3 regions of the Ruegeria sp. CDSA221 genome follow, and region 1 is predicted to be linked to each of the others. Evidence: riboswitches for the same ligand, from Rfam matches in the RefSeq annotation. Region 1 holds a riboswitch; each other region holds the start of a gene.

Evidence for each region. Region 1 has a riboswitch for cobalamin ahead of AC2FJ5_RS12415 (hypothetical protein). Riboswitches for the same ligand answer to the same signal wherever they lie in the genome.
Region 2: another riboswitch for cobalamin. It lies ahead of AC2FJ5_RS02630 (CbtB domain-containing protein); the one in region 1 lies ahead of AC2FJ5_RS12415 (hypothetical protein).
Region 3: another riboswitch for cobalamin. It lies ahead of AC2FJ5_RS02700 (DUF1636 family protein); the one in region 1 lies ahead of AC2FJ5_RS12415 (hypothetical protein).

The regions. Positions count from the first base shown of each region.
Region 1 is NZ_JBXWPK010000007.1:48,346-55,081, forward strand. It holds gene rsgA (ribosome small subunit-dependent GTPase A) at 1-702, shown strand, start outside; gene AC2FJ5_RS12410 (alpha/beta hydrolase family protein) at 727-1,584, opposite strand; cobalamin riboswitch at 1,724-1,943, shown strand; gene AC2FJ5_RS12415 (hypothetical protein) at 2,027-2,431, shown strand; gene AC2FJ5_RS12420 (protein-tyrosine phosphatase family protein) at 2,433-2,933, opposite strand; gene AC2FJ5_RS12425 (DNA polymerase III subunit gamma/tau) at 3,090-4,841, shown strand; gene AC2FJ5_RS12430 (YbaB/EbfC family nucleoid-associated protein) at 4,997-5,341, shown strand; gene recR (recombination mediator RecR) at 5,406-5,999, shown strand; gene AC2FJ5_RS12440 (hypothetical protein) at 6,036-6,389, opposite strand.
Region 2 is NZ_JBXWPK010000002.1:53,308-60,043, reverse strand. It holds gene AC2FJ5_RS02655 (cobalamin biosynthesis protein) at 1-119, shown strand, start outside; gene cobM (precorrin-4 C(11)-methyltransferase) at 116-910, shown strand; gene AC2FJ5_RS02645 (cobyrinic acid a,c-diamide synthase CobB) at 897-2,219, shown strand; gene cobA (uroporphyrinogen-III C-methyltransferase) at 2,216-2,944, shown strand; gene cobF (precorrin-6A synthase (deacetylating)) at 2,937-3,680, shown strand; cobalamin riboswitch at 3,724-3,932, shown strand; gene AC2FJ5_RS02630 (CbtB domain-containing protein) at 3,970-4,140, shown strand; gene AC2FJ5_RS02625 (CbtA family protein) at 4,145-4,843, shown strand; gene AC2FJ5_RS02620 (hypothetical protein) at 4,910-5,404, shown strand; gene AC2FJ5_RS02615 (DUF1636 family protein) at 5,401-5,814, opposite strand; gene AC2FJ5_RS02610 (DUF302 domain-containing protein) at 5,883-6,341, shown strand; gene AC2FJ5_RS02605 (thiamine pyrophosphate-binding protein) at 6,419-6,736, shown strand, end outside.
Region 3 is NZ_JBXWPK010000002.1:67,082-73,817, reverse strand. It holds gene AC2FJ5_RS02720 (hypothetical protein) at 1-454, opposite strand, end outside; gene AC2FJ5_RS02715 (TolC family outer membrane protein) at 530-1,948, opposite strand; gene AC2FJ5_RS02710 (protein-L-isoaspartate O-methyltransferase family protein) at 2,044-2,697, opposite strand; tRNA gene AC2FJ5_RS02705 (tRNA-Cys) at 2,926-2,999, shown strand; cobalamin riboswitch at 3,351-3,557, shown strand; gene AC2FJ5_RS02700 (DUF1636 family protein) at 3,652-4,026, shown strand; gene cobW (cobalamin biosynthesis protein CobW) at 4,029-5,084, shown strand; gene cobN (cobaltochelatase subunit CobN) at 5,088-6,736, shown strand, end outside.

The DNA of each region.
Region 1 (6,736 bases):
AATGCCGATTTCAATCTGGCACGGCTTGAGCGTTATCTGGCGCTGGCGCATCAGGCCGGATGCTATCCGGTTGTTGTCCTGACCAAGGCCGACAGCTGCCCTGACCCAGAGAGCTATGCCAGTCAGGCCAGTGCGCTGGCCCGGTTTTTGACCGTAATGACAGTCAACGCGCTGGAGCCGTCAGAGATTGATCCGATCCTGTCCTGGTGCCCTGCCGGGCAAACCGCGGCTTTGATCGGCTCATCCGGTGTTGGCAAAACCACATTGGCGAACGCCATGACTGGTCAAGCCGGGACAACGGCGGGGATCCGCGAGGATGACGCACGGGGTCGCCACACCACGACCCACCGTGCGCTTCACCCGATGCAAAACGGGGGGTGGCTGATTGATACGCCAGGAATGCGCGCCCTGCGTTTGATGGATGCCCAAGACGGCGTGGATGAGGTTTTCTCAGACCTTCTGGAATTGGCTGCAACGTGCCGGTTCTCAGATTGCCAGCACCAGGCCGAACCCGGTTGCGCTGTGCAGGAGGCGATTGCCAATGGCGTGATTGAGCCCGACCGGCTGGCGCGCTGGCACAAGCTTCGGCGCGAAGATCAGAGGAATTCCGAGACCCTCGCGCAGTCACGGGCACGTGACAAAGCCTTTGGCAAAATGGTGCGATCCGTCATGCACGACAAAAAGTCCCGCAGCAGACACTAAGCGTGACAAAAAGGCGCCTCGTTTTCAGGCAATCAACCGGGGCCAAACCGCCCGGTTTCTGCGGGCAAAAGCGCCAATATGACCGATCTCAGGCGCTCCGAATTCATTCGGAGACAACAGATGTCGCCGCGCCTTCGGCCCATACAGATCGGCAAGCCGCCAGACTGCGTCTGGCGGCACCATCTGGTCGTCCTCGAAGGCGAACAGGTCCACCGGCGTATTCGATTGCGCCCATCTCGCTTCGGGCAGAGCGTCACCGATCTGCGGCACATAATTCTGCGGCGCCGTGCACCAGCTGCGCCATTGCCAATAGACCGGGCCCGGCAAATCGGCACCGATCCCCACAGCTTTGCCCGGCAGATACCCCAGTGCATTCACTGCCAGACGCCCGTGGCCGTGCCAGAACAACCACGCCAGCCCGCGATAGGGCCAGGGATGGTCGGACAGAGTAACCAGCCCCGAACATACACAGATCATCCGGTCGATCTGATCAATGTCTGGCTGCACCGGCCCCAGCAAGCCGCCAAGGGAATGACCGATGCTCCACTGCAAAGCGTCCGGGAACCGCCTGCGCATCTCAGCCCGTGCGGCGGGCATGTCGACCAAGGCCCAATCCGCCATGGTCACCTCGGAGGTTTTGAGTTTGTCGCGCAGCGAATGCCCGAAATCGCTGTAGTCATAGGTCAGACAGGCAATACCCTGTTCGGCGGCCAGCCAACGGGCAAAATGCTGGTAATATTCGCGCGGCACTGCAGTTGCGCTGTGAATCACCACGGCGGTCTTCGGCTCGGTTGCAGGCAGATACAGCCGTGCCGACAGGCTGGCAGAGCCTGAGGCAAAGTCAAAGTCCTTAGTCTGGACGCAGGGCGTGGTATCAAGCATGGCGCTTCCAACAAATTCTGAACTACTCGGTTCACTCAACAATCGGCCCGATTTCGGCCACCAGAGTCAAGATTTCATCAAGATGACCAAACGTCCGGTTTTCACCCCAACAGGTGGCTTGACTCGGGGTTTGCATAGCCGCTAGCGATGTGGTGATGGTTCTTGCCCCGGAATTGGGGCGGGATGAAAAGGGAACACGGTGCGGTCTGCCCCGGCGATGCCGGAAAGGGCCAACTCCGCGACTGCCCCCGCAACTGTAAGCGGTGAGCAATGCCGAAATACCACTGGCCCCAGGGCTGGGAAGGTCGGCAAAGCGACGACCCGCAAGTCAGGAGACCTGCCATCGTATCGAAACCGAAACTCGGGCGGGGTGTCCGGGCAGGTCGTCAGCGCGCTGTCAAACCTGATCCTCACCCTTCGTCCTGCGCGCGGAGGGCGCATTATGATCTGGAAGACAAAAACACACGAATTCACCGCAACCGTCTGTCAGAGGACCGGGAAACCCTGCCCCGCCCTTGCCCGAATGGCACGCGCCATGGCCGAGGCGATGGCGACGGCAAGGCCTGCGACATCCAAAACATTCGAGGTCGAAGGTACCAGCGATCTGACCCATTGCACCGAAGGCTGCACGGCCCGTTTTCGGGCACAATCAGAACAGATCAGAGTCTATTGCGGCACCAGCACGGACACGCCGACAGAAAAGCTGGACGCCTATGGCGACATGATGTTCGGGCCGGAGTTCACCCAGAAATCCGCTGGTTTTCTGTCAGAACCACCCTGTGCGATGCTCGACGTTTCGACCCTGCCGCCGCGCAGCGACAGTATTCCGTATCAAGTGTCTGCCTGATTCAGGGAAGGGTTCGGGCCGGCAACCCGGCCCAGTCCTTTTGCGCGTCGGTTTCCACCGCGCAGGGCCGAACCGCACGCAACCGCCGAAGCGCTTGGTCAGGCGCTTCGCCGCATTCCACCATTAGCCGCATCACAACCATCCCCGAGCGTCCGCACCCACCGCGGCAATGCACCAGCACCTTGCCGCCACTGGCAAGGACATGTCGGACGGCTGCGCTGGCTTGCGGCCAAAGCGCCTCAACCTCAGGCGTGGGGGCGCCGAAATCGGAGACCGGAAGGTGGACCCAGGCAATCCGTTCGCACTGCAGGTCCGCCTCGAATGAACGCGCGCCGGAATGCTGGAACTCATCCAGAGTAGTCATCGAGATGATTAGGTCCGGCGCCCAATCCCGGATTACTGCGAAATCCCCAGCATAATCGCCCGTGACACCCGGCAGTGGGCACAGAGCGATCTGCCCTTTGCCCAATCCAAGAGGGTGAATTGCAAAACTCTCCAACACAGCTCCTTTTCCTGCATCACCACATGGGGCTAAAGCCCCTCATGATTTACCGGCTCTGATACAACTTGCCAAAACGAAATTCCTTTTCGCGCGCGGTGGACGCGGACGGCGGGGGTCTCTACGCTGCAAACCTGACACGAATCCAACAGAGCAGACATGACCGACACGCCCAGCCCCGCCTATCAGGTTCTCGCGCGGAAATACCGCCCGGAAACTTTTGCTGACCTCGTCGGTCAGAACGCAATGGTGCGCACGCTGAAAAACGCGTTCGAGGCCGACCGGATTGCACAAGCCTTCATCATGACTGGCATCCGCGGCACCGGTAAGACAACCACGGCCCGGATCATCGCCAAGGGCATGAACTGCATCGGTCCTGATGGGCAAGGCAAGCCCACGACCGAGCCTTGCGGCCAGTGCGAACATTGCGTCGCCATCATGGAAGGTCGCCATGTCGACGTGATGGAAATGGACGCCGCCAGCCGAACCGGCGTGAATGATATCCGCGAAATCATCGACTCGGTCCGATACCGCGCCGCCAGTGCACGCTATAAGATCTACATTATCGACGAGGTTCACATGCTTTCGACCAGCGCGTTCAACGCGCTGCTCAAGACGTTGGAAGAACCTCCTGCGCATGTGAAGTTCATCTTTGCCACGACCGAAATCCGCAAAGTCCCGGTGACTGTTCTGTCGCGGTGCCAACGATTTGACCTGCGCCGGATCGAACCCGAGGACATGATTGGCCTGCTCAATAAGATCGCAGCGGCTGAGAAGGCACAGATCGCGGATGATGCCCTGGCGCTGATCACCCGCGCGGCCGAGGGGTCGGCGCGCGACGCAACATCGCTGCTGGATCAGGCAATCAGCCATGGGGCCGGTGAAACCAGCGCAGATCAAGTGCGCGCGATGCTGGGTCTGGCCGACCGGGGCCGGGTATTGGACTTGATGGAAATGATCCTGCGAGGGGATGCAGCAAGCGCGCTGACTGAATTGGGCGGGCAATATGCCGAAGGGGCCGATCCGCTATCCGTGCTGCGTGACCTGGCCGAAATCACGCACTGGGTTTCGGTTGTAAAGATCACGCCAGACGCAGCCGAGGACCCGACGGTTTCCCCTGATGAACGTGCTCGTGGTCAGCAAATGGCCGAGGCCCTGCCAATGCGCGTTTTGACCCGGATGTGGCAGATGTTGCTGAAAGCGCTGGAAGAGGTATCGGCCGCGCCAAATGCCATGATGGCTGCTGAAATGGCCGTTATCCGCCTGACCCATGTTGCCGACTTGCCCAGCCCCGAAGAGCTGATCAAGCGCCTGCAGGACAACCCGCCACCGCCTCCGAATGGTGGTCCGGGCGGTGGTATGGCCGTGCCCTCTCAGGCTCCGGTACCAGCGGCATCATCTTCTTACGTGTCCGCAACCAGCAGCCCCGCCGGCGCGCCGTCGGCCGCTCTGGCCCATGATATCCAATCGGCGCTGGCACGGTATCCGAGTTTTGACCACGTGGTTGAATTGATCCGCACCAATCGGGATGTGAAACTTCTGGTCGAGGTCGAAAACGGGGTGCGGCTGGTTTCTTACCAACCGGGGCGGATCGAATTCACCCCGACACAGAACGCACCCACAGATCTGGCGGCGAGACTGGGTTCGTCGCTGCAACGATGGACTGGCAACCGCTGGGCTGTGTCGATTGTGGCCGATGGTGAGGTTGCGACCATCGCCGAGATTCGAGACGCCGCCGAGCTGGCGTTGAAAGCAGAGGCTGAGAAACACCCGTTGGTTCAGGCGGTGCTCATGCAATTTCCGAAGGCACGCATCAAGCGGATTGAAACACCGGAAGAACGTGCCGCCAAAGTGGAAACCGAGGCGCTGCCCGAGGTCGAAGACGAATGGGACCCGTTCGAGGAAGACTGAAACCGTCCCATCTTACCCAACTGGAAACCTCCCGCGCCCAACGGGAGGAAAGGTCTGGCCAAAGGCCTTGACGACGGGCAGGAGCCAGCTCGGCCCTTGTGCCGCGCCGACCGCGCCCGTATTTAGGCGTCAAACCGGATATTAGGAGAATACCGATGCTCAAAGGACTCGGCGGCCTGGGTGACATGGCCAAGATGATGAAATCCGCACAGGATCTACAGACCAAGATGACGGATATGCAGGAAGAGCTGAATACCATCATGGTTGTCGGCGAATCCGGTGCAGGGCTGGTCAAGGCAACAGCCACGGCCAAGGGAGAGCTGAAAGGTCTCGATATCGACCCGTCAATCTTTAACGGCGACGACAAGGAAGTGGTCGAAGATCTGATCCTGGCCGCCGTCAAAGATGCTCAGGCCAAGGCCGCAGAACGGTCGCAGGCTGAGATGGCTAAGCTGACCGAAGGCATGGGCCTGCCCGCAGACATCAAGCTGCCGTTCTGATAGGCACTCCTGACGAAATACCGGCCGGGCCCAACTGCCCGGCCCTTATGCAGGAGCAAGCGCAGTGAGTTCGAACAGCGATATCGACAATCTGATCGACCTGATGGCCAAACTGCCGGGCCTCGGCCCACGTTCGGCCCGTCGCGCAGTGCTGCATTTGATCCGCAAACGCGCCCTTCTGCTGACACCGCTTGCGGACGCGATGCAACAGGTTGCCATCACTGCCCGTGAGTGCCTGAATTGCGGCAATGTAGGCACTTCGGATATCTGCGACATCTGCGATAGCGAAGTCCGCGCGACCGGAGAGCTGTGCGTCGTCGAAGACGTCGCCGACCTTTGGGCGATGGAACGCGCCGCAGTTTTCAAAGGCCGCTATCACGTACTGGGCGGCACCTTGTCGGCTCTGGACGGGATAGGCCCGGATGAGCTGCGCATCCCCCGCCTCAAGGACCGGGTCACCGCAGAGGAGATCACCGAGGTCATTCTGGCCCTGAACGCCACCGTCGATGGCCAGACCACCGCGCACTATATCGCCGATCAACTGGACGGGCAGGTGCGCCTGACCTCGCTGGCGCAAGGTGTGCCGATTGGCGGCGAGCTGGACTATTTGGATGACGGGACGATCACAGCGGCGCTTAGGGCGCGGAAAGAGCTGTAGTGTAGCCCATGACGCGCTTCAAAAGGAGTTCGAAACTCAATCTCCGATGATATTGCAGCTTACCAACCATTCCGATGGAAGGACATTCACTGCAACGTTGTTAGGCAATTGAAAATACGACACCCGCCTATAGCTCCACGCAAATGGAACGCAATCTTTAAGAGCCGCGCCGTGCAAAAAGAACTGCCCCTCTTGGAGCGCATGTTTAAGTGATTGGTAGAATGAGTTCTGAATTTCCACATCTGCATTAAAGCTTCTGGTGGCTATTGCGCGCAACAACTCAGCATATGTTGCAACAAACACCGTAGAAAAACTCATCGACAAGGCCAAAAAAATCGGAACCGAGAGAAGTTCCTTCAAGCCCTTCTTTGCTAAGAAGGCGGCAACCAAATAGCTCGTCGCGGTACCGAACTACAGCAATATCGGCCAAAACGGTGCGCCAAGCCTGTCGTTCCAGAGCGTTATCAGGGCAATTGGCTGGAGTGAGCTTCCAAACAACAGCTTTGCCGTAGTCGCGTAGGCAACTAAGCTCAGAAATATAGTCAGCAACATTTTCATGAATTTGGACCTTCAACCGCCGCAATTTGCAGGAACGTAACGACTAGGGCGATCTCAACGTCAGGAACCTCAAAATGGTCCCCACGCTCGACAACATGTACCTGACCCGGACTGTGCATCTGGGCCCTTCGGCGGTGCTCAGCGGTTATGACACGCTGGACGTGACCCTGTTTTCAAGA
Region 2 (6,736 bases), on a different contig from region 1:
GCGTGGCCGAAGCATCCGCCCTTGCCGCCGCCGGAACTGGTGCGCGGCTGATCTCACCCAGACAGATTTCAGACGACCGGCTGGCCACCTGCGCCATCGCCATCGGAGGACAGACATGACCGTTCATTTCATTGGCGCTGGACCGGGCGCCGCCGACCTGCTGACCCTGCGGGGGCGCGATATCATCGCCGCTTGCCCGGTCTGCCTGTATGCGGGTTCGCTGGTGCTAGAGGAAATTCTGGACCATTGCCCCGACGACGCCAAGATCGTGAACACGGCGGCGATGGATCTGGACCAGATCATGGCCGAAATCGCAACCGCACATCAGGCCGGTCTAGATGTTGCGCGACTGCATTCCGGCGACCTGTCGGTCTGGTCCGCGATGGGCGAGCAGATCCGCCGCCTGAAAGAGCTGGGCATCCCGGTCAGCGTGACCCCCGGCGTGCCGTCTTTTGCCGCTGCGGCCGCATCACTGGGCACGGAACTGACCCTGCCCGGACTTGCGCAATCAGTGGTCCTGACCCGGACACCGGGACGCGCATCGTCGATGCCCGAGGGCGAGACGTTGGCGAATTTTGCCCGTACCGGGGCGACGCTGGCCATCCACCTGTCGATCGGCAATCTGGACACTGTGATCGCCGATCTGACCCCGGCCTATGGCGCCGAATGCCCGGTGGCCGTGGTCTATCGTGCCAGCTGGCCCGACGAGCGGATCATCCGTGCGACGCTGGCGACGCTGAAAGACGCGCTGGACGAGAGCATCTCACGCACAGCGCTGATCATGGTGGGTCCAGCACTCGCTGGTGAAGGGTTTGACGAAAGCTGCCTGTATTCAAAGGATTACGACCGCCGGTATCGCCCGCAAAGCGCGGACAGCCCTTGGTCAAGCTGGAGCCATGGTGATGACTAACCCTCCGGGCATTCTGATTTCGGCACCGTCTTCGGGGACTGGCAAGACCACCGTGATGCTGGGCCTGCTGCGTGCGCTGGCCGAGGATGGCCTGACCGTTCAACCTTTCAAAAGCGGCCCTGACTATATCGACCCGGCCTTTCACCGGGCGGCGGCTGGGCGCGCCTCGTTCAATCTGGACAGCTGGGCGATGGGCGATCCTCTGCTGAACGCAATATCGGCACAGGCTGACGGCGCGGATATCGTCGTAGCCGAAGGATCGATGGGTCTGTTCGACGGTGTCGCCAAACCCGGTGAGATTGGCCATGGATCTAGCGCGGAAACCGCGCAGCGTATGGGCTGGCCTGTGGTGTTGGTTCTGGATGTCGGCGGTCAAGCGCAATCAGCTGCAGCCACGGCGCTGGGGTTTCGGATGTACAACCCCGACCTGCCCTTTGCCGGGGTAATTTTGAACCGCTGCGCCAGCCCGCGCCACGAGCGTCTGACCCGGTTGGGTATGGAACGTGCAGGCCTGCCGGTTCTGGGCGTTCTGCCACGACGCGGAGACCTGACACTTCCCGAGCGGCACTTAGGTTTGATCCAGGCAGTGGAACATCCCGATCTGGAAAGCGCTATTGTCGGCTATGCTGCGTTCCTGCGTGAACATGTCGATCTGGAGGCGATCAAGCGGGCGGCTTCCTCAAGCCCAAATAGGCCATCGTCAGCCGTGCTGCCCCGCCCTCCGGCGCAGCGGATCGCACTGGCCCGGGATGCTGCGTTTTCGTTCACCTATCCGCATTTGCTGGAAGGCTGGCGCGCGGCGGGTGCAGAAATCCTACCGTTTTCACCACTGGCGAATGAAGCCCCTGCCCCGGATGTCGATCTGGTCTGGCTGCCGGGTGGGTATCCCGAGTTGCACGCAGGCACATTGGCCGCCGCCAACACCTTCCAGACTGGGCTGTGCAAACATGCCGAGACAAGACCTGTGCATGGCGAATGCGGGGGCTACATGGCGCTGGGTCAGGCGTTGATCGACAAAGACGGAGTCCGGCACGAAATGGCGGGCCTTCTGGGCCTTGTGACCTCCTATGAAAAGCGCAAGTTCAACCTGGGTTATCGCAAGGCGGAATTACTGGCCTCGATGGCCGGATTTACCGAAGGCACAGCGCTACGCGGGCATGAGTTCCACTATTCCTCGATCATCGAACAGCCTGACGCCCCGCTGGCGCGCGTGTTCGACGCCGAAGGCGCGGAAGGCCCGCAAACCGGATCGGTGCGAGACAATGTCACCGGGACATTCTTTCATCTGATCGCCGAGGCCTCGGCATGAGTGGTTTTGTGTCCTTCATCGGTTCAGGCCCCGGCGACCCGGAATTGCTGACGCTGAAGGCGGTAGACAGGTTGCAGAAAGCTGATGCGGTGCTGTTTGACGACCTCAGCAGCGGCCCGATCCTGAGCCACGCCCGCGAGGATGCTGATCTGGTTGGTGTCGGCAAACGCGCCGGGCGCCCCTCGCCCAAGCAGGATCACGTCAGCCGCTTGTTGGTCGAATATGCACAAACCGGTCAGCATGTCGTGCGGCTGAAATCCGGTGATGGCGGCATGTTCGGCCGGCTTGAAGAAGAACTGGTGGCCCTGCAAGAGGCCGGGATCGACTATGAAATCATCCCCGGCATCCCCTCGGCGGTAGCGGCGGCGGCAGCGGCAGGCATTCCGCTGACCCGGCGACTGACCGCGCGGCGCGTGCAATTCGTCACCGGCCACGATGTCAGTGGCAAACTGCCCGAAGATCTGAACCTGGCAGCACTGGCTGATACACAGGCTACGACCGTCGTATTTATGGGCAAGCGCACCTTTCCCCTTTTGGTTGGCGCCCTGCATTCGCACGGCCTACCGCTGGACACGCCTGCATTGATGGCCGAATCCGTTTCGACCCCCGAACAAAAGCTGCAACGCTCGACCATCGGTGCCTTGTCGCAGCAGTTGGAAACGGAGATCGGCACCGCCCCGGCCCTGATTCTGTATGGACCTCTGGCAGAGTTCGAAAATGATTGACCTGACGCTGATCGGTATTGGCACCGGCAACCCGGATCATGTGACATTTCAAGGGGCGCAGGCGATCCGTTCGGCGGACCTGATCCTGATCCCCCGCAAGGGCGAAAACAAGGCCGATCTGGCAGGGCTGCGCGAGCAGATCATCGCTCAGGTCGCGGATACTCCTCCGCAAATCGCGTATTTCGACATTCCCAAACGCCGTGCCGATGATGGCTATTTACGCGGAGTGGACGAATGGCACGACGCGATTGCATTGCGCTGGCAGGAGGCCATCGCAGCCCACCCGAAGGCCCGCCATGTGGCGCTGCTGATCTGGGGGGATCCGTCGCTGTATGACAGTTCGCTGCGAATCGCGGCACGTTTGACCCCTCAGCCAGAAACACGCGTGATTCCCGGCATCACAGCGCTTCAAGCGCTGACGGCGGCCCATGCGATTCCGATCAACGAACTGGGCGCGCCCTATATCGTCACAACTGGTCGTCGCATCCGGGACGAAGGATGGCCGGAAACCGCAGAAAACGTGGCGGTGATGCTGGATGGTGAATGTTCATTCCAAAACCTGGACATGGAAGACTTGGACATTTGGTGGGGCGCATATGTCGGCATGAAAGAGGAAATCCTGATCAAAGGCCCTTTGGCCGAGGTTGCCCAGCAGATTCTGGACCGCCGCGCCCATGCCCGTGCCGACCATGGTTGGATCATGGATATTTATTTGCTGAAAAAGCGCATAATCTGACACAATACGTCGCAAATGATGATTGCACCGCCACAGCTATAGCGGCTAAATGGGGGTGTCTGGTCCTGCCGGAGAAATCCGGATGCTAAGAGGGAATTTGGTGCGACTGCCTCGGTGGTCAACTCCAAAGCCGCCCCCGCGACTGTAAGCGGAGAGCCCCTGTTCAACCAGCCACTCCCGGTTATCCGGGGGGAAGGCGAACAGAGGCATCGACCCGCAAGCCAGGAGACCTGCCAGGCGAAAAAACGAAACACCGGCCGTCGGGTGCGGCGGCAGAGGAGAATACAAAATGGCAACACAAACGAAAACAGCATCCGCCGCGCTTACAGGCTTTGTTCCGGTCATGTTTGCAGTGGTTCTGGGTCTGGGCCTCATCACGCTGACCGGTCACGTTCAGGCAGCGGCCCTGCATGATGCAGCGCATGACGTGCGTCACGCGACCGGCTTCCCCTGCCACTAAGACCGTGTTCAGTCGTATATTGACCAGCGCGTTGTTCGCTGGTGCTGCAGCGGGGCTGATTGCCGCCTTGCTGCAGTTGGTATTTGTGCAACCAGTATTGTTGCATGCCGAGCTTTATGAATCCGGAGAGCTGGTGCATTTCGGGGGCGAGACCGTATCGGCTCATCCCGAGCTGCCGCGCATGTTCTCTGAACTGACGCGTGATGCTCTGAGTGTCATCTTTACTATGCTGACCTATACCGGCTATGCGCTGGTGATGGTTGCGCTGATGTCGGTAGCCGAAGGTCAAGGGCATCAGATTGATGGCCGGACCGGCGTTCTTTGGGGGTTGGCCGGATTTATCGCTTTCCACCTTGCACCAGGTTTCACCCTTGCGCCCGAAGTGCCGGGTGTCGCAGCAGCCGATGTCTATGCACGTCAGGTCTGGTGGTTCGCAACAGTTGCAGCAGCCCTTGTCGCCATGTGGTTGATCGCCTTTGGAGGTAACCTGATCAGCTATGTGATCGCCGCGGTACTTCTGTTGGTGCCACATCTTATTGGTGCACCCGAGCCCGATGTTTTCACCGGCCCTGTGCCGACTGAAATTGGCGCGTTGTTCGCGGCACGAGCTTTTGGAATCGGTCTGGTTGCATGGGTTCTGGTTGGCGCGTTCGCTGGCTATTTCTGGCAGAAAGAAGCGCAACCTTCCGAAGCAACGGCCTGATCGCACTTCGATTGAACGCGCTGGGGGTAAACTTGGCGCGTTTCCCTATGTTTTCAAGGAAATACAATGACCCGTTCACTTGCTCTATTCGTGATCGGTCTGGTCTTTGGCGGCGGTACAGGATTTGTAATTGCTGCTGCAAACGGCGTCACATTTGATGGCCACGACCATTCTGATCCGTCTCTTCACGGAGCCTCACCCACTGAGACCATGGCCCACGATCATTCCACGGCCTTGAACCTACCGGCAGGCACAGATGCACCTACACTGGACATCGCTCTGACACAGGATCCTATGTCTGGCTGGAACCTGCATGTTATGCCAAAAAACTTTACCTTCGCACCGCAGAACGCATCGACCGCAGACATGGCAGGCGAAGGGCACGCGCATGTTTACATCAACGGAGAAAAGCTCGCCCGGCTTTACGGCAGTTGGATGCACATTGATCAGTTGCCCAAAGGTGAGGTCGAGGTTTCGGTTTCGCTGAATTCCAACAGCCATAGCCCGCTTTCGGTCGATAACGTGCCGGTTCGTGCTGCGGTTACGGTTCAGGTTGACTAAAGCGCCGGAATACGCGCACGCAAACACATCCGAAGCCGCCCGCAGGGTCGGGCGTCTTCGATCCAGCCCTGCGGGCTGTTCAGGTAAGTACGGCAAGTTTCAGCGATATCCGCAGCATCCGCCACCACATCGACACCCGAAAACACATAAGATGCGCGCCCCAGCGCCTGTATAGCCAGCGCCGTGGGTTCCGCGCAGCTGCTGAAACAGGCGTGTTCGCTCAATTCGACCTGATCCGTCAATCCAGCCCTTTTCAGTGCGTCCTTCACAGCCTGCACCTCGGCCGCCCGATCGCGTGCGGTGCCACAGGTTTTGCAGATCATCAGGCGCATCCGATCCAGACCTTTCCCTTCGTCCTGCGCCCGTTTCTGCGGCTTTAAGCGGCGCGGCGCAATCCCGAATGCACACAAGATTGTGAGTGCGACGTTCTCACATTTCTGGCAGGATTTCTGCAGACACCTTAAAAGGAAGCCTCTGGATGAAACTGCTTTGGACCGTCTTCGCCCTGCTGGCCCTGCCCGCCTGGGCCGACGAACCGCTCTCGGGATGGGCCGTGTATCCAACGGGCAAAAGCTATGATGAATTGGTCTCGGACACCAAATCGGCGGTTAAGGCAAACGGTCTGATCGTGGTCACGCAGGCCGGCCCCACCAAAGCCGCCGCCGCGCGGGGAATTACAATCCCAGGCAATCTGGTGATCGGCGCCTTCAACAATGACTATGCGGTGCGCGTGCTGGAAACCTCGGTGCGCGCAATGATCGAAGCACCGATCCGGTTTTACGTGACCGAAAACGAGGACGGCACCGCCACCCTATCCTATAAAACGCCCAGCTTTGTATTCGCGCCCTATATCTATGAGGGCGGAGACCCCCTGAGGGACATTGCCCAGGAATTGGATGACACCTTTCAGATCGTGGCCGAAGCCGCTGTCAAATAGTCACACTGGCGTGATGCGCCTTGCGTCCGGGTCTGTCCTCCGCAATCTGCGTTGAAACAGTTTTCGGAGCTTTACTGATGCAGGACTCGTCGCCCCGCGCTGCGGACATTCTGGCCCAACGGCTTTATGAGGCTGGCTGCCGCCACGCTTTTGGCATGCCAGGTGGCGAGGTGCTGACCCTAGTGGATGCGTTGGAAAAGGCGGGGATAACCTTTCACCTGACCAAACACGAGAACGCGGCCGGCTTTATGGCCGAGGCGGTGCATCACCGCGACGGCGCCCCGGCCATTCTGGTGGCCACACTCGGCCCAGGCGCGATGAACGGGATCAATGTGGTCGCCAATGCGTTGCAGGACCGGGTGCCAATGATCGTGCTGACCGGCTGTGTCGACGCA
Region 3 (6,736 bases), on a different contig from region 1:
CTTGGGGTTGCCATTCCAACGGTTGATTTGGCGTTCCTGAATAGGCATCTACGCTGTCACCGTCGGGCTCCCACTGATCTTCGGTCCTGGCGATCGCGGCTTCCAGCGCCTCAATTTTGGCACTTAGACTTTTGGCTATGCCCTCTTCCGCAACTGGATCAGGTGAATGCTCTGTAGCCGACTCCGCTTCATCACCCGCAACAACATCGCAGGCGCGCAAAAGCATCGGTTTCACCGATTTTTCAGCGCTGTACTCAGCATCCAGCTTGAAAGGCTGCGTCTCGACATCTGTTTGCTCGCCAACCCTGAGCGCATCAGTCAGAACAAGCCGCCCTGGCTTTCGCTCTGACTTGGAACGCACCAGATCGGGAACTTTTCGACCTTCTTCGCTGACCAGCCGCTTGACCGATGACAGTACGTCTTCGATCCCGGAGTTCACGACATTGTCTGTCATTGTTTTCTACCGCTCTAACCTCAGGTCCGAGTGTAGCCAAACAATGCAGACCTCACAACAGGCAGTATTGGGTGTTTAGTCCCGACGCAGTGCTTTCAGGACCCGATCCAGATCTTTGCTCTGCTTGCTGACCTGCGCGGGGGCTTTCTTCACCAGATTATAGTAAAGGGTCGGATCGTAAATCTGAACCGCCAGACCCAAACGCTCGGCCGTGAGCAAACCTTGGGCCTGCAGCAACTGATAAGCCGCCAGAGATCGCTCGGTTCTGGAAGCAATTTCGGCAAGCTGCGCGTCCAGCAAATCCTGCTGAGCAGCCAGCACGTCCAGAGTGGTCCGCGCACCCAAAGTTGCCTCTTCGCGGATACCATCAAACGCAACTTCCGAGGCGCGTACACGTTCCGAAGAGGCCCTCAGGCTTGCGCTTGCAGTTTGAAACCGAACATAGGCATCAGACACGCCCTGCGTAATGTTCTTTTGCACATTCAGCAGATTGGCACGTGACCCATCCCGCGAGGCCATTGCGCGGCGCACGCTTGCCGCGAGTCGACCACCCGCATAGATCGGCTGGCTGAAGTTCAGCGAGATACTCGCATCATTCACATAATCGTCGTCATCATAGCTCTCGGTGACGCCCGCATCAGCGTTCAGGCTGACATTCGGACCCAGACCCGCGCGCTGCTGCTGCACGACCAGATCAAGGGCGCGCACCTGATGCTGGGCGGACAGAATGGATGGGTGATTGCGTTGGGCCAGGCTGACGGCCTCGCTCTGGGACCGGGGCAAGTTTGGCAGGCTGGGCTGACCAGCAGTACGGCCCGGCAGTTTGCCAACTGCGTTCACATATTCCGCCTGAGCAGTGCTCAGATCGCCGCGCGCATTCGCCAGATCGGCCTGCGAGCTTGCAAGCTGAGCCTGAGACAATGCGACGTCTGTGCGGGTAACTTCCCCAACTTCGAAACGATCCTGCGAGGCGCGAAGCTCTTCTGCGGACAGTTCAACGTTGTTTTGACGAATCGATACGGTCTCTTCCTGCAGCAGAACACTCAGGTAAGCGGTCGCCGCGCGGAACAGGACCTGCTGTTCGATATCGATCAGCGCCTGCCGGGTCGACAGCACCGTTTCCTGCGCTGATTGCTTGCCCAGAATCGAGGCTCCGCCATCGTATAAAAGCTGGCTCAGCGTCAGGCCCGAGAAGAAGTTCGAAGGATCAACACTGTTCGTAACACCACTGTTTCTGCTGCGCGTATAATCTTGGCTAACCGCGACGGTCCAGTTGATAATAGGGCGCAAAGCCGACAGCGCGATCGCCACATCCTCGTCCGCAGCCCGCAGCAGCGCCCGGTTCTGTTCCAGCAAACCGCTGGTATTATAAGCTCCGATGAACGCATCGGTCAGGTTATCGGCCCAAACCGCCTTACCGGGCAACGTGCCCAGAGCAATACCCGCAGTCACTGCCAGAGTCCTGACCAGCTTGCCTCCTGCTGCAAAACGCATGGCGAAATCCTCTCAAATCAAAATAACGCAGCCCTCAGGGCAGTTTGCGTCTTTGTGTTGAACTAATCAAGGCAGCAGATAAATCTGCCCGCCGACTATAGCGAAAATGCACTCTCGGCCGAGAAAGCCTTCAGAACAGGTGCACTGGCGTTGAATGCCTGGCGCCAGGTAACGCGATCGCCTGATTTGTGGCCTATACGGACTGTCCCAAGATCACCTTCCATGAACAGGCAGGCGATACGCCCATGATCCTTAAGCTGGTCAATCAATGCAGACGGAACCTCTTCTACGCCGCCCTGGATCATGACCACGTCATAAGGCCCATGCTCGGCAGCGCCCTCATCCAGCGGCCCCACGTGAACAACCACATTATCCGCGTCAGCCTCCATCAGCAGCGTTTGCGCTTCGGCAGCTAGCGCTTCATCCGCTTCCACCGCTACGACCAACTGCGCCATACGGGCTGCAACAGCCGTCGAATATCCCAGCGCCGGAGCAATATCCAGAACAACCTCATCATTGGTAATGTTCAGCACATCCAGCATCTTGGCCAGTGTTCTCGGTTCCAGAATGCAGCGTCCAGCCTCAAGTTCTATCAAACCCTCGACATAGGCGGCTTCGCGTTGCGCGTCTGGCACAAAATTCTCGCGCTTGACGGACAGCATGGCATCAATGATCGGGAACTTGGTAACGTCCGAAGGCCGGACCTGCGTATCGACCATGGTGCGGCGGCGGGCTGCGAAATCTGTCATTGGATCGCTCATTCATTTCCCAAGGTTGCTGGGCTTGTGCCACATCCCGGGCAAACCAGCAACGGCCCGCAAGCGGAAACTTTCGTCTGTCGTGAAGATTTTAGAGTGATCCGATTGGGTGATCCAATTTTCAGTTCGTCAAATTTAGACCGAACCCACTGGACGCCCCGGATTAAAGCTGCTAAAACGCCTGTCACACCACGGCAAGTATTTGATATTACTTGAAAAGGCGAGTTGGCGGAGTGGTGACGCAGCGGATTGCAAATCCGTGTACACCGGTTCGATTCCGGTACTCGCCTCCAATACTTTCAAACAGTTGCTTCGCATTCGGCTTTTCGAGCCTGCGACACGCCGTCTCGCCACGGCAGTGCTCTGCTGAGTCAAGCTTGACACCGGATTGATCAGAAGGCGGTGAACTCACTGGCTCGGCCGGTAAATTTGACCGCTCTATCGATTCCACGCGATATGCCCTTTGAAGTAACGGGCCCGCGAATCCTTTCGTCTGGATATCTTCGAGGTGCAAAGCCCAAATTCGCCTGCGGTCATTTTGCATATGGCTGACCAAACATGCCGCTGACAGGCATTGGCAGGTCGCTTTTCCATTCTCGATGATTTCCGTGCGTCTGCCGCGCTTGACAAGCCCCCTGCCCGTGCCGCATGTCCCATCCGTTGGTGTCTGCATATGCAGATGAAAAGGGAATGCGTCAGCGGTCATCCGTCAAACGCAGCCGCCCCCGCGACCGTGACCGGAGAGGGTGCCCAAAGCCACTGGCCAGACAGGCCGGGAAGGCGGGACATCTGCCAGAGGCCAGCCTCTGACATCCGCAAGCCGGGAGACCTGCCAACATCCGAAGTTGAAACCGGACGGGGTGATCCGGTGTCGGGCCCATGTCGCAATACGTGGCCCGCATGAAACCCCGTCCCCCGCGAAGAGGATTTGGGGGGATGAGAGACATGACCGAGACCACACCTGTTGAACTGCTGGTGTGCACGACCTGCCGCCGCGGCCTGCCCGTCGAGAATGATGCAGATCGTCCTGGGGCGTTGCTGCACAAGGCGTTGGAGCAGGCAGAACTTCCTGATGGCGTCACTTTGAAGGCAGTAGAATGCCTTTCAAATTGCGATCAGGGCTGCTCGATTGTGCTGCGTGGCGGACCCAAACGTTGGACCTTTGTCTATGAGCATCTCGATGAAACCGATCATGTCGAGACCATTGTTGAAGGCGCGACCAAATATCTCGCGACCCAAGATGGCCTCGTTAAATGGCGCGAACGTCCTGAACATTTCCGCAAAAACTGTGCGGCCCGCATTCCCCCGATTGGAGCTTAGATATGAGCAATCTCGAAAAACTGCCCGTCACTGTGATCACCGGCTTTCTGGGCTCGGGAAAGACCACGCTGGTGCGTCATCTGATGCAGAACCCGCAGGGCAAGCGCCTGGCCATTGTGGTCAACGAGTTTGGAGATGTTGGCGTCGATGGCGATATCCTCAAATCCTGCGCGATCCCCGATTGCCCGGCGGAAAACATCATGGAATTGGCCAATGGATGCATCTGCTGCACCGTGGCAGATGATTTCATCCCGACCATCGAGGCGCTGATGGCGCTAGAGCCGCGCCCCGATCACATTCTGATCGAAACCTCTGGTCTGGCCCTGCCCAAGCCGCTGCTGAAAGCGTTCGACTGGCCCGATATCCGCTCGAAAATCACCGTGGATGGCGTGATCGCTCTGGCCGATGCCGAGGCTGTGGCCGCTGGTCGCTTTGCCCCGAATGTCGCTGCGGTGGATGCCCAGCGCCTGGCCGATGACTCGATTGATCACGAAACACCGCTGTCTGAGGTGTTCGAGGACCAGATCTCCTGCGCCGACATCATTCTGCTGACCAAGCCTGATCTCGCTGGCCCCGAGGGTATCGCCAAGGCCAAGGAAATCATCGCAGCTGAAGCCCCGCGCCCTCTGCCCGTGGTCGAAGTGGCCGAAGGGGCTGTGGATGTACGTATTGTGCTGGGGCTTGAGGCCGCCGCCGAGGATGACATGGACGCGCGCCCGTCGCATCACGACGGCCACCACGATCACGAGCATGATGATTTCGAAAGCATCATTGTCGAGCTGCCGGAACAGACCGATCCGGCCCAGCTGGTCGCCAATATCGAACGTCTTGCGAATGAACTGAACATCCTGCGGGTAAAAGGCTATGCCGCTGTTGCCGGCAAACCCATGCGCCTTTTGGTGCAGGCTGTCGGGGCCCGTGTGCGTCATCAGTACGACCGCCCGTGGGAGCCAGGTGAAGACCGCCGCTCGCGTCTGGTGGTCATCGCCGAACATGACGACATCAAAGAGGCCGAAATCCGCGATATCCTCGTGGGTGTAACCGAGGCTGCCGAGTAAGCCATGCACGTCGTCTTCCGCGAAAGCCATGGGTTAGAGGAAACGGAGACCCCGACCGATCTGGGCCAGAGCCCGGCGGATCTGGTGGTGCTGTCCTTTTCCGACAGTGACCTTGGCGCTTTCGCGGCAGGCTGGCATCGTGGTGGTGGACCCGAAGGCCGGATGCCGACCCTGCGGCTGGCCAATCTAACGGCGCTGAAACACCCGCTTTCTGTCGACACCTATGTCGAGCAGACGCTGGAGGGCGCCAAAGGCATCCTGATCCGCCTGATCGGTGGCGTGCCCTACTGGTCCTATGGCTTGCAGCAGGTTCTGGCACTGGCTCAAGCCAAGGGCATTGCCGTTGCTGTGCTGCCTGCGGATGGACGTGAAGATACGCGGCTGGATGACTATTCTACCCTGCCCGTTTCAACCCTGCGGCGGCTGGCGCATCTTTGCGACACAGGCGGTGAGGTCGCAGCGCAGGCTGCGCTGGCGCAAATGGCACTGGCCGCGGGGCTTTATTCTGGCCCGGTGATGGGGGCCAAGACGATCCCGGAATGTGGCGTATGGTGCCCGGATCGCGGTGTGATCCCGGCGGATACCGCATTCGCCGGTGATGCCAAGCGCATCCTCGTGACCTTCTATCGCGCCTATCTGACCTCGGCAGACACTGCCCCGGTCGCGGCCCTGATCCACCGTCTGCGTGCGCGTGGGTTTCAGGCTGTTGGCCTATTTGCGCCGTCGCTCAAAGCCCCTACCGCCGCTGACTGGCTGCGCGAACAGGTCGTAGCGCTGGCCCCCTCGGCAATCATCAACGCCACCTCCTTTTCGGGCAAAGGCGCCTCGGGAACGTCCCCGCTGGACGCCGCCAATGTGCCGGTATTTCAGGTCGCCTTGTCCACCGCACGCCGCAAGGCTTGGGTCGATGCGGAACGCGGGCTGTCCCCCGCCGACCTCGCAATGCATGTGGTCCTGCCCGAGGTGGATGGCCGCATTTCGGCGGGCATCGCTTCGTTCAAGGAACCGGGCAAGCGCGACCCGTATCTGGAATATTCCCGTTTTGCCCACCGCCCCGAGCCGGAACGGGTTGAGGCGATCATTGATCGGGTGGACGGCTGGCTGCGCCTAAGCGACAAACCCAAGCCAGATCAGGTCCCAGCGTTGGTGCTGTCGACTTATCCCGGCAAGGACTGGCAGATGGCCCATGCGGTTGGCCTGGATGCGCTGGCCTCGGCCGAGGCGATGCTGTCTGATCTGCAGGCCGAAGGCTATGACACCGCACCTGGCGCGCCGATTGCCGAGACGCTTCTGGATGCGCGACTGTCTTGGCCGCTCGCGGCCTATCAGACCGCGCTGGAAGACTTGCCGGAACAGTTGCAAACGGATCTGCAATCCATCTGGGGCAAGCCTGAGGACGACCCGATTTTTGCCGATGGTGCGTTCAACTTTACCGCCTTGAACCGGGGCAAGACACTGATCGCGCTGCAACCGGAACGCGGCACGCCCGAGCTGCGCGATGACGACTATCACGATCTTTCGCGCACCCCGCGCCACAGCTATGTTGCCTTCTATCTCTGGCTGCGTAAGGGGCATGGCGCGGATGCGCTGATCCATATCGGCGCGCATGGCACGTTGGAATGGCTGCCAGGCAAATCGGTCGCCCTGTCCCA